One region of the Cytobacillus pseudoceanisediminis genome, then DNA from elsewhere that is predicted to be linked to it. Evidence: riboswitches for the same ligand, from Rfam matches in the RefSeq annotation. Region 1 holds a riboswitch; each other region holds the start of a gene.
What was found. A riboswitch is a leader RNA that binds a small molecule or an ion and turns the genes downstream of it on or off. The one in region 1 is predicted to bind cyclic di-GMP.

Region 1 (4,096 bases):
GCTGAATCAGATTGGCCGTAATGATTGCATCTTCCGCGTTTTTATCCATTGCTTGGATAAACGTTTTATCAATCTTTAAAACATCAAATTTATAATTTTTCAGCTGTGTGATGGAGGAATACCCGGTCCCAAAGTCATCCAGTGCAATCTTCACTCCCATTGAACCCAATTCTTTAAGCACTGAAATGACGTTCTCTGAGTAATTGATTAGGGAAGATTCCGTCAATTCAATTTCAATTAGTGACGCATCGAGGTGACTCTCATCCAATGCTTTTTTTATAGTGGAAACAAGACAACTTTTCAAGAAGCTCAGCGGAGAGATATTTACGGATATCGGAACAATCGATAACCCTTTTTCCTTCCAGGAATAAATCTGGCTGCATACTTTCCTTAGCACATATTCACCTATATTTATGATTAAACCGGTTTCCTCTGCCACTGTTATAAACTCCAGCGGCGAAACTCTGCCCCATTCCGGATGATTCCACCTTAGTAAAGCTTCGGCACTTACTATTTTGCCGGTCTTCGTATCAACTCTTGGCTGGTATTCAAGAAAAAATTCATCATTTTGAATGGCTTTTCTCATATCCTGTTCAAGGGTAAAAAGCTTATAAGATTCAATATCCATGGAAGGATGGTAAACCTGGAATCTATTATTCCCTTTCTGCTTGGCATGGTACAGGGAAGATTCCGTATTTCTGACTAATTCATCAGCTGTTCTTCCATTATCCGGATATAAACTAATGCCTATAGAAGGGGTAATATTAAGCTCAAAGCTGTCGATGTGGAATGGTTCAGAGAAAATTTGATTAATGGAATCTGCTAATTGCGCAGGATCCTCCTTTTCCTGGATATATTCCATTATAACTGCAAATTGATCACCGGAAATTCTTGCTGAAAAACAGACTGAATTTAGCTTCTCCTTAATTCTATGTGAAACAAGCCTAAGAAGTTCATCTCCTGAGGAATGTCCAAAGGTATCATTAATCTGCTTTAACCGTTCCAGATCAAAGAACAAGACAGCGAAATTCTGTTGTTCATCGTCTTCAATAAGGCTCTGCAGCTTCTGATCAAAGTACCGGCGGTTCGGCAGATCGGTCAAATGATCATAAAATGCCATACGCCTCATTCTCTTTTCAAGCCATTTTTGTTCTGTTATATCTGTTACAAAGCCATCAACCCGGATAAGTTCGCCCCTTTCATCTAAATAGGGGATACTATGATCATTCACCCATCTAAGCTCACCGGATTTATGGAAGATACGATATTGGCAGCGAACGCTCTTCCCATGAATAAGATTTACCCGATTGGCTTCCAGACTTTGCAGGTCGTCTGGATGGATCACTTCGTCCCATAAATCGAAATTGTCAATCAGCTCACTGGCTGTGTACCCGAAAATGCCTTCCACTCCCCTTGAGAAATGAAATACCTTTCTTTCTATTAAATCGGCGGAATAAATGCCAACATCAAGATTTTCATAGATTTGTCCTATTTTCCGCTCGTTTTCATAGAGCTTCTCTTCCATGCGCCTTTTTTCAGTTATATCCTGAATCGTTGCAACGATTTTCGGTGATCCGCTTTCTCCTGCAAAATAGTCCGCACGATGATGAATATACCGTTCCTCTCCATCCTGCCTAATGATCCGGCATATCAGATCCACACTGTCCTTTTCCTCTAACAGTCGAGTAAACTGATTTTCAAAAGCCGGCCGGTCGTCTGGATGCAGATAACTCAAATACATTTTGTAGTCCGGAAAAAACCTTTTTGAGGCTTTAGCCCAAATATCCGGAACAGCTGATCTGACCAAAACCCTCTATCGTTTTCAATATCGTACTCCAGGCTCCCAATATTTGCGATCTTCTGAGCCTGGTTCAGGTTATTTTTTATTTTCGTCAATTCCAATTGCTGACTGTTATATTCAGCAGTATCTTTAGTGGTGTTTTCACCATCCTGTGAGTTTATTTCGTCCACTTCAAAACATCCTTTCCAATAAAAAAGGCAAACGAAAATAGTTCTTCTTCTGTGCAGCCCGGCTGCCATGGCAGAAACCTGCTTTAGGCCCGCAGCTTTGCGTCTTTTACTTTCGTAAAATTTGCCCTGGATTAGAATATTTTAACATAGGATTATTTTCCTAATAACTATCCAGATCAAAAACATCAACTTGTAATTAATTCCATCCATTATCCTCTTGCTAATGTAACCGAGCAGACTGAAGCAGCACCCCCTGCTTTAAGAACTTTCGCTGCATGATATAGAGTTGAGCCGGTAGTATAGATATCGTCAATTAGGATAATTTTTTTATTCTTGATATTGAGATTTTGCAGCTGGAAGACCTGGTGCGAATGAATTCGGTCCATTCGCGATTTCTTAGATTGCTTTTCTGAGTGAATTCGCTGCAGCGGTTCCGTCACGGTAAAGCCTGCCTCATGGATGAGTGCTGCAGACTGATTGAAGCCTCGTTCATAAATCCTTTGGGGACTTAGAGGGATTGGGACGAGATAGTCGAATTCCACGCTACTCAGCTTTTCCCTAATGATAGGAGAAAAAGCTCTCGACAAAATATAGTCGCCCCGGAACTTATAGCGGGCTATAGTTTCTTTCAGAAAGTCATCGTATATAAAAAGGGAATTGTTTTTCAGAAGCTGCCCTGACCATTCTGGATCCCCGTTCCACCTTAGACAATCTGCGCAAAGGTTCCCTTTTCGAAATTGAGGATCTAAGTTACTGAAGGGCCGGCTGCATTTACTGCAAGTATCGCCATTGATAAATGGGAGTTTATCGGTGCAGCATTGGCATAAATGATTTTCTTTTGGCCGCGACCAGAGAGTTGTCCAGCTGACAGCTGAAAGGATTTCTTCATGGCATATTAAGCAGTTAATGGTCGATCAGTCCTTTCTTTTTGGCTTCAGTGTTCATTTTGAGTATTTGTTTTTGCGCATTGACCATGCTTTCGGTTTTGCCGTAGTGAAAAAGGTGATTTCTCCTTTCGGGTATTCAGAGCTTCTTCCAACACGGCCGGCAATTTGAACAAGAGCGCTTTCGGTAAAAATACGGTCTTCTGCTCCAAATACTGCTACATCAATATTAGGGAAGGTAACCCCTCTTTCCAGGATGGTCGTTGTGAGTAACATGGGGATCTCTTTATTGCGCATCATTTGGACTTTGTCTTTTCGATCGGGGTCTTCCGCGTGGACAGCTTGGATTTTAGGATAGGTTTTACGAAGGATGGTGAGGACTTTTTCCATTTTATCGATTTTTGGAAGGAAGAGCAGGAACTGCTTCCGGTTGTCGTGCCTCTTCTTGATCCATTGGGTAACTGCAGACGGGAGTTTGTCTTTTTTTAGTGATTTCTCCCAATTTCCGCACCATTTGAAAGCCGGTATAGGCAATGGATGACGATGATATCTAGCCGGGATAGTGACAAAGTTTCTTTTTCCGCTGCGGCATTCATTTTGCCATTTTTGACTGGGGGTGGCAGTTAAATAGATCATAGAGGAGGTTTCTTTCCGGGATTGGCGGACGGCATACTGCAGGGTTTCGTCTGCCGTATAAGGAAAGGCATCCACTTCATCAAGGATTACGGTGTCAAAAGCTTTATAATAGCGGAGGAGCTGATGGGTGGTGGCGATGGTCAAAGGAGCTTGAAGGTGGCGGCCTTCACTGCCGCCGTAAAGGACAGCCACCTGAATACCGGGGAAAACTGCTTTTAGCCGCGGACCAAGCTCAAGTACAACATCTGTTCTCGGAGTAGCAATGCAGATTCTTTTTCCAGAGGCAAGGGCAGCATTGATTCCTTCAAATAGAACTTCTGTTTTTCCTGCTCCGCAGACAGCCCAGACGAGGAATTCCTTGCTTTCGATTACAGCCTGCTTTACCTGGTCAGAGGCAATTTGTTGCCCGGGTGAAAGGTTGCCTGCCCATATCAGGGGATGTTCAGCTAGCTCCCGAACGTGCTCAGGTCCGCACCATCCAATCAGAGGAGTGCACTCACTGACCCGTCCCATCATGATACATTTCCGGCAGTAGGTACATTCTTTCTCACCGCATCGGGCACAGGGAAAACTTGCAAACAGTGAACGATCTTTATTGCCGCACC
Region 2 (4,096 bases), 1.6 Mb from region 1:
GAGTAAAATCAATTAACGTTCCTTTTCGGACGATATATAGCATTATTTTTTGGAGGCAATAATAATGAGAGAAATAGCAGTCGAACAATATATCCAAATGGACAACGCAGTTCCGGTCGATGTCAGGTCTCCAATTGAATTTGAGGAGTGCAGCATTCCCGGTGCTGTCAATGTTCCGCTTTTCACCAATGAAGAGCGTGTGGAAATCGGAACACTATATAAGAGAGAAGGTTCTGATGCGGCTAAGTGGAGAGCGATGGAAATCGTTTCACCTAAAATTCCGTCCATGATGCAGAAAATCAGAGACCTGAAAAATGATGGCTTACAGCCTGTCATTTACTGCTGGCGCGGCGGCATGCGCAGTAAAGCGGTCACCACATTTATAACGTATGCAGGCGTTTCAATCCCCCGTTTAATTGGGGGCTATAGAGCGTACCGTCAATATATTCTTGAAAACACAGCAGACTTGATTCCTGAAAAAGCAGTTGTTCTGCACGGAATGACCGGCGTCGGGAAAACGGATGTGCTGAAGGTATTAAGCGAAAAAGGATATCCTGTTATTGACCTTGAAGAAATGGCAGGACATCGCGGTTCAATCTTCGGATCCTTTGGCATGGGAGACGGCAGCACACAAAAAACATTTGATGCACTATTGTATCAATCCCTTTCTGAGGTTAAAGGTTCCCCTTATATTATTATGGAAGCTGAAAGCAAGCGAATAGGAAAGGCTGTTCAGCCGGACGAGCTTCTTGATACCAAAAAAACTGGTATTCATATTGATATGTTTGCCAGCATGGAGTCCCGTGTGCAGCGTATCCTCCGTGACTATGTGGAACCTTATCAAAGAGAAGAATGGTTCAAGCCGAAAGTGGATGAAAGCCTTGTGTTTATTAAAAAACGTCTGAAAGATACTGAAATCCGCGAGCAGCTGGATGAATCAGCTGAAGCAGAAAACTACGAGCTATTTATAAAGCTTTTATTAGAACACTATTACGATCCGCGCTATGCTTTTAAACAGCATGACTATGAAGGCCAATTCCACCACGTAAATGCGGATGATGTGGAAGCTGCTGCACAGCAAATTATTCACATTATTGAAAACCAAAATGCTCCCGTCCTCTGACGCGGAGCATTACTTTTTGCGAGCGACAAAAGATATATTTTTATAAATCACAGATAACTAACTATTTAAACCGGTTGACACTGTGGTATGATGGTAATAATATTGAACAAATCGTTCTTAATATGGAACTAGATATATGATATAATCCTATTACATACAAAATAAGGTGTGTGGTATACGATGATCGGTGATCGTGTAAAAAAACTTCGCCAGGAAAAGAAAATGTCCTTATCCGAGCTTGCCGACCAGGCCGGTGTGGCAAAATCATATTTAAGCTCGCTTGAGCGCAATCTGCAAACTAATCCATCGATTCAATTTCTTGAGAAAATCGCAGGTGTTCTGAATGTTCCCGTGGACCATCTGATCCATGAGCAGATCAACAAGGAAGACCTCGATTCAGAATGGATGAAAATTGTAAAGGAAGCGATGGAGTCTGGTGTTTCTAAGGAGCAATTTCGGGAGTTTTTGGATTTTAATAAGTGGAGAAGCGGACAAAAATCATAGATGCAATGAGCCTGAAGGTACAGGCTTATTTTTTTTGCAAAATTAGGATCCTTTCTCATAGTGTGTTGTTTTTGCTTATTATTCTGCCCGTTGATTTCCGCTGCGGGAACTTGCTTTCCGCGGGGAGGAACGGGAGCCTCCCGCAGGAGTCAAGTCCCCTCCGCTCCAATCAACTCAGTAAATTAAATCAATTTATTAAATAGCAACAAACTTTACGAAAACAGCCAAAATAAAAAGCATTTCCGTATATAGAGATACCTCTAACAGAAATACTTAGCAATACCGGATATTAGGCTTCCATCAGAAGCTCTTTGGCTTTGTTATTATGTAAAAACTCTCTAATTTCTTCCTTTTGCAGGCCTAGGTTCTTTGCTTCCATAATTAACTGCAGCCACTCCAAATCAATTCCTTCGACCTTTACATTTTGCTCCGTCAAAATTCTTCCCCCAGGATACATATCGTATTCCAGGCAACCCAGCCATCGTAGTATCATCCAATACCTTAGACCCGTGACTTTGCGTCCTCATCTTTCAATGAGTTTGCCTTTTTCTGCGCCTATCGGCTCAAAGAAATTTTTACCATAAATGTATTCTACTATGGCCGTATTGCTAACGTTGTCAGATTTTGTAATTTTTATTAATTATTTTAATATTAAATTAATTTGATTTTCGACAAATTTCTAATTGATCTAGGTTCTTTTGATTACCTGTACCCCTCATCTTTTAAAGGAAGTTGTTATTAATGGTCGAACTCTTTTTTGAGTAGTAGGAAAGTCCGATTCTTTTTCTGAAATTTTTGCTGATTTGTTTTATTGAATCGGTATGCGGATTTATACATTTTTTAAAGGTCGTGTGGACTGGTTCGAGGGTCATAGCATTCAGAAAGACTTCATCCGTTAAATTAGATCCGCATATCGGGCATAGCCAGTCACCCGATTCACTGCTGCTGTATGAAGGCTTGTGGCATTTATTGCAGTTCTTTCGGTACATTTTCAGCCTCCTTATTTGACTAAGAATAGTATTTTTACTCTATCGGTTATTAAGATAGATCTTCATAAATCCATAAAACATGAAGTACTAATATGAATGAATAAAAATAAGCTGCACCTCTTCTTTACCTTGGTTTACGTTGGAAAATTAGTCGAAGTTGAGTTTAGAATTAAAAAGCCTGAAAAAACAGCTTTAACAGAAAGAAATAATAGGGGTTCTATAGTATATAGAAAATCCATTATTAGATTCACTTCTTCAATCAGCCATAGTCTAATTCCAAAGAACGTCAAGAGACTATCCAGAAGATTAATGAAGGCAAGATACTGCAGATTTTTTTCATAAGTTCACCGCTTAATGAGCAGCTATTTGATTATATTCATTAATTGCTTAAATAAGTTCTAAACACGAATTAAAATTAAGGCCTTAAAGAATCAGTTCCTCAGGCCTTAATCTAAGTATCACTCCGAAGCCTTCTATAACGCCATAATAAAATTACGCTTCCAGTACTTAAAAATAGTGCACCAATAAGTAATAAATTATAATTATTAGTTGCGGTATTTGGGAGCTTATTCACTTTCTCTGGAATTACCGTGGCATCTGTTGATGGTGGTGAAGTATTAGTTCCCCCTCCAGAATTATTATCTCCTGATCCGGGAGTCTCGTTGTCGGTTCCAGAATCACCTGTTGCTTCCGCAAGAAAAATGATTTCAACCTCTGCGGCGGAATTTTGAAATTCATTTCCCAAATGCTCTGGCATTGTTACTTGGAAAAATAAAGTTTCTTCTGTCCCCTTCCCTAATTCTCTGGGAGAGAAGCCTTTAAAATCCTTAAGTTTTCCTTCGTAAAGCATCTTTGTATCTTTCTTAACCTCAAGCTCTAATTCCTCAAAAAGTCCTTTAATAGACTTCGATTTTCCAATGTTAGAAGTATATTTAAAATCTTGATTGCCATCATTTTTTATCGTTATATTTCGCGGCATCCAGTCGCCTGGTTTTAGGTTTTCTACTTTAAATAGGTATCTATTTGAGTTATCTAAGTTCGTATTAATATCAATTTCCTTGTCCAGTGCTATTGCAGTTTTGTTTCCAAAAACAATTAAGAAAACAAAGCTATATATAATAAATATTTTTATAGGTTTTGCCAGCAAACTTTTAACTTTCATGGCATTCCCTCACAACGATAGATTTAACAAAAGGCGGGAAATTAATTCCCACCCTTTGTTCTGAAAAATAATTATCTTGCAACACCAGCGCCTTGCTTACCGTCAAATGTCCATTTCAGTTCTAAAGAATCTCCTTGGAATTCGTTTTGATCAGCATTGTTTTCTACAAACTCATATTGTACATAAAGAGTATCAGAAGTGCCTGCTGCTAAATTTCCTCCATTTTCTGCAAACCAACCACTCCAGAAGTTTCCAGCAATTACATCAGGGCTTGAATTTTTCAGATCATAAAGTGTTGTTGACCAAATTGGCGCGTCT
Region 3 (4,096 bases), 190 kb from region 1:
CAATCCCAATTATAAAGAACATCTGTAAAATTCCTCTTCCGCAAATCCTCTTCCTTAATAAAGAAGTTGGCAACACCGCTGTCCCCAAACATCAGCTCAATATCATCGTCCGTATCCGCCTGGAATAGCAAAATCTTATAATCACCTGTTGGGTCCCCTTTTTCTCTAGGATCCTGCTGGGTGAAGTAGGGATAGCCGCCAACTTTATGGCCCTCTGCACCTAATTCCTCGGAGTAAAGCTCATATAAATCCTCATAATCCGGATGATCGATGGATTCAAATAAGTCAATTTTGACCATGTCCTCAAATCGGAAATCCTCAGCAGGTACAGGAGCGAACTTAAGGTTAAAAATCATCTTTGCTTCCTGGACTATCGGATCATATTCATCACCTAAATCAGGCATATACGAAAAATCTGTCACAAGGTCTGACTCATCTTTCACGCCATTTGGATGATAAACAACCCGAAAATTTTTTTGATCAGCCGGGTTATCAAAATCAAGTCCGTACATATCATCAGCCGGCGAGAGATAGAATTGAAGAATTCCGCTCTCAGGCATAGGCTCAATGTGAGGAACTTCTTCGAAATTGATTTGCGCAAATAGATTCATATAATTTCCCTGCTCATCCTTTGGATGTTCGCTCGTTTTTGGAAGGTAGGGCTTTCCTCCGAACTTGCTTTCATAAAGTGTGGTCTCCCCTCTTTCTGCATGTATGCAGACAAACGATTTAACTGTTTTTTCTAATTCGCTCCGATGTTTTTCAAATTCCTTAGGCAGCTTTAAAGATTGATTTCCCATACTTTTTCCTCCTGTTTCTCTTAATTGGTAAGTTCATCCCAAAATTCAGCTATCCATTGTTCTAACTCCGTTGTTATTTCTTGTGAAGATTCATCCAGAAGCTCCCCAAACAACTTGCTTCCAGGGATTTTTTTCGATACCGGCATTCCAAGAAAAAAGTATTCGCATTCCCAAATTTTAATGATTTTTACATCTATGAGATCCCCTCTTTTATCAGAAATCCCCAGTGAAATGGAGGAACTGTATCCAGGCTGGAAAACATCTCTGCCCTCCTGATTAAATTCAGCCTCGAGTTTCAGGCCTTTCTTTGAAAAAGCCGCTTTATTCTCTCTTAGAAGCTTTTCAATTTGTTCTTTTAGTTCCTTTTCAATTCTATGAATCTTCCCCTTTAACTCTGAAGTGAATGTCCTGTGGAAATATTTCATAAAAACATCTTCTCTCATCAAAAATAAACAGAATATATGTAAATTCGCCAGCCTCATCCATTCTTCCTATCTGCAGAAAAAAGAGCTGCTATAAAGCAGCCCACATTTTCCTATAAAATACTCTTAAAACCCTTCGCCTGTTCATCCAGCTTTCTTGCAGCTTCCCCGATATCTTTAAAAGCAGATACAGCATGTTCATTATGAACCTGGTTTTCACTTATGCCTGACTGTGATTGCAGAGTTGCGTCACTAATTTTGTTGATTTCATCTGATATTCCTTTGATGTGGGCACTGACTTCCTGGATGGAGTCCTGCACCCGGTTTGCGAGCTTTCGCACTTCTCCGGCAACGACGTTGAAGCCTCTGCCATGTTCGCCGGCACGTGCTGCTTCAATAGCTGCATTTAATGCCAGGAGGTTCGTTTGGGCCGCGATTTCACGGATTGTTTTTACGATGCTGCCGATGGATTGTGTCTGTGATTTGAGAGAATGGAGAATTTCCAGGTTCCCTTTGGACTCATAAACGAGCTTGGCTATTGCCTGAGCTGCCTCTTTGCTTCTTTCAATTCCAGCTTTTGCTTTTTCACTAAGGGCTTCTGACATTGCCTGAAGCTGGAATGCTACCTGCGCTGTATTCGTTTCCCTTTCTGTAATATCCGTAGCAACCTTTACAACACTTTCTACACTGCCATCATTCCCAAATACCGGTGTGTAAGTCGCTTCGAGCCAGATAAGATCTCCTTGCTTGTTCACACGCTGAATTTTTTCCTGAAAGCTTTTGCCATTGCGCAGATTTCTCCAAAGCTCCTGATATTCCCTGCTGGCGGCAAATTCAGGGGTGCAAAATTGCTTATGCATCATATTTGGCATTTCTTCTGCACGATATTTGACAGTGCGGGCAAAATTCTCATTTGCCCACAGCACTTTCCCGTTACTATCAAATTCAATCATAGCCAGAGAATTTTCAATTGCAGCCAAAACAGCTTCTTTTTCAAGAACCTGTGTGCTTTTAAAATGACTAGGCTTATAAGTTGTAAGCATGCTCTTCCTCTTTTCAAAAAAGGTTGTCAGAACATATCCCTACAAGGGGACTGGTCCCATGTAAGTGCTGGCCGGTTGCGCTACTAGCTCGAATTCATTAAAGCGCCCATATCTACTTGAATTCCCATTGCTTCCAACTTGTCCCGCATGTAAGGCTATAGTACTAGCATCGGTCAGTCATCACAATTCTCAATGCTCTGCTTTCATTTATACTGAAAATTCAAATAATTAATTACTAAGACCCATGATTCCCATAATTAGTAAAAGTAGAATAGAACTGTAAGAGATTATGCAGAAGGGATTGATTTATCTGAAAAATAAGCTAATTGCGTTATCACTGGCATCTGCTTTAAGCTTTTCACTTTTTCCGGAAAGAAGTTTTGCCGAGCAAACTGCTGCGGAAAACCAGGCCATAATACCTGGTGCGCATACAGTAACGGAACAATACTTTGATGGTGTGAACAACAACTGGCTGACCACCAAGAATCCCCTCCAATATCAGCAGGCGACCCTTTACGGAAACATCGGTCTTGCTCCTTATCTCTGGGGAAATGCCGAGGAAGGAACCGGATGGCATCAAATGTATAAGCCTTCTTCTGTAACGGGAACACAGGTAAATGGTATTTTTGAAGATGCCCAGTTTGTCATAAGGGTTCCGGATCACTGGAATGGCCGGCTGGTTGTTTCGGGAATCCCGGCTACAAGAAATGAAACATCAACCGACCTGCTTTTCAGCGACTATGTCCTGGAAAAAGGATATGCTTTTGCAGCGATTGATAAAGGCACCCAGGGTGACGCTGATTCAGCTGATCCATTTGCAAAAGTAAAGAATGCCTTAGCCGCTGAGGATGATAGCGTAGCAGAATGGCACCAGCGGTTCCGGCAGGTTACGAAAGCCGCACAGCGATACTTAGTCAGCCATTATTCCGATGGTCTGATCGATCCGGCAGATTCTACTGACCCGGCGAGCGATTTAGTATCGGCAGTGCATAAAATTCCTACATATGCGATGGGAATTTCCAATGGCGGATACGTCGTGCGCTATGCCCTTGAAAATGACCATCCAGAGAAGACTGGCGAACCGCGTCTTTTTGATGGAGGAGTTGATTGGGAAGGCGTGTTATGGACGGAAGAAAAGCCAAATTTAATCAGTTCTCTGACCACCGTAGTGAATCATGCGGAGGAAGCTTTGTTTGGAAGCGGCAAAATAAAGCAGAAAGCGATTAAAGAGCTATACAAAGCTGGATTGCCCAAAGGATCGGAAAAACTATGGGCCTATCATGATCAGGTATACTGGTTTGTCTCGCTGAATATCTATCGGGACCATTTCGATCCGGAAGCCCCAGGCCGTACCCATTGGAGCAATTACCTGAACTTTGTTAATGGCGTGAGAGACCGATCCTTTGATTCTGTCTTTGAAGATTATAAATATGTGACCCGTCCAAAAGAAGTGAAAGAAAATATTAAGGAAGTGGCCAATACTGGAGATATAGATGTGCCGCTCATCTCTTTCACTGGTTCCCTTGATTCGCTGATATTCCCGGATATTCATGCAAAGGGATATCAAAAGCTGGTCAAGAAAGCCGGAAAGCAGGATCTGCACCGAATGTATACTATTGAGAATGGGAACCATGTTGACAGCCTTGTCTGGAACAGCTCCGCCGATCCGGATAAAGAACTTCAGCCTTTGTTGCCTTACGCTCACCAGTCATTCGACTTGCTTATCGACTGGGTGGAAAACGGGAAAGCTGCTCCTGAGAGCAAAACGGTCAATGCTCCAGAGAACCCGGTTAAGGTTATTGATTTAAAAACGGGGCAGGAACGGGATCCC

Region 2: linked by a shared signal. The riboswitch ahead of M5V91_RS16305 (anti-repressor SinI family protein) and the one ahead of M5V91_RS24815 (hypothetical protein) in region 1 are both predicted to bind cyclic di-GMP.
Region 3: linked by a shared signal. The riboswitch ahead of M5V91_RS23925 (methyl-accepting chemotaxis protein) and the one ahead of M5V91_RS24815 (hypothetical protein) in region 1 are both predicted to bind cyclic di-GMP.

The regions. Positions count from the first base shown of each region.
Region 1 covers NZ_CP097349.1:4,637,483-4,641,578, reverse strand. The annotation lists gene M5V91_RS24820 (EAL domain-containing protein) at 1-1,741, opposite strand, end outside; gene M5V91_RS24815 (hypothetical protein) at 1,732-1,971, opposite strand; cyclic di-GMP riboswitch class I at 2,021-2,107, opposite strand; gene M5V91_RS30730 (ComF family protein) at 2,181-2,513, opposite strand; partial or broken gene M5V91_RS30725 (double zinc ribbon domain-containing protein) at 2,688-2,867, opposite strand; partial or broken gene M5V91_RS24805 (ATP-dependent helicase ComFA) at 2,875-4,096, opposite strand, start outside.
Region 2 covers NZ_CP097349.1:3,035,909-3,040,004, forward strand. The annotation lists gene mnmH (tRNA 2-selenouridine(34) synthase MnmH) at 65-1,123, shown strand; gene M5V91_RS16300 (helix-turn-helix domain-containing protein) at 1,304-1,627, shown strand; gene M5V91_RS16305 (anti-repressor SinI family protein) at 1,917-2,063, opposite strand; cyclic di-GMP riboswitch class I at 2,093-2,181, opposite strand; gene M5V91_RS16310 (hypothetical protein) at 2,350-2,616, opposite strand; gene M5V91_RS30535 (DUF5658 family protein) at 2,751-2,906, opposite strand; gene M5V91_RS16320 (LPxTATN C-terminal sorting signal domain) at 3,068-3,778, opposite strand; gene M5V91_RS16325 (CalY family protein) at 3,850-4,096, opposite strand, start outside.
Region 3 covers NZ_CP097349.1:4,445,035-4,449,130, reverse strand. The annotation lists gene M5V91_RS23935 (YwqG family protein) at 1-800, opposite strand, end outside; gene M5V91_RS23930 (hypothetical protein) at 821-1,225, opposite strand; gene M5V91_RS23925 (methyl-accepting chemotaxis protein) at 1,336-2,265, opposite strand; cyclic di-GMP riboswitch class II at 2,326-2,409, opposite strand; gene M5V91_RS23920 (alpha/beta hydrolase) at 2,555-4,096, shown strand, end outside.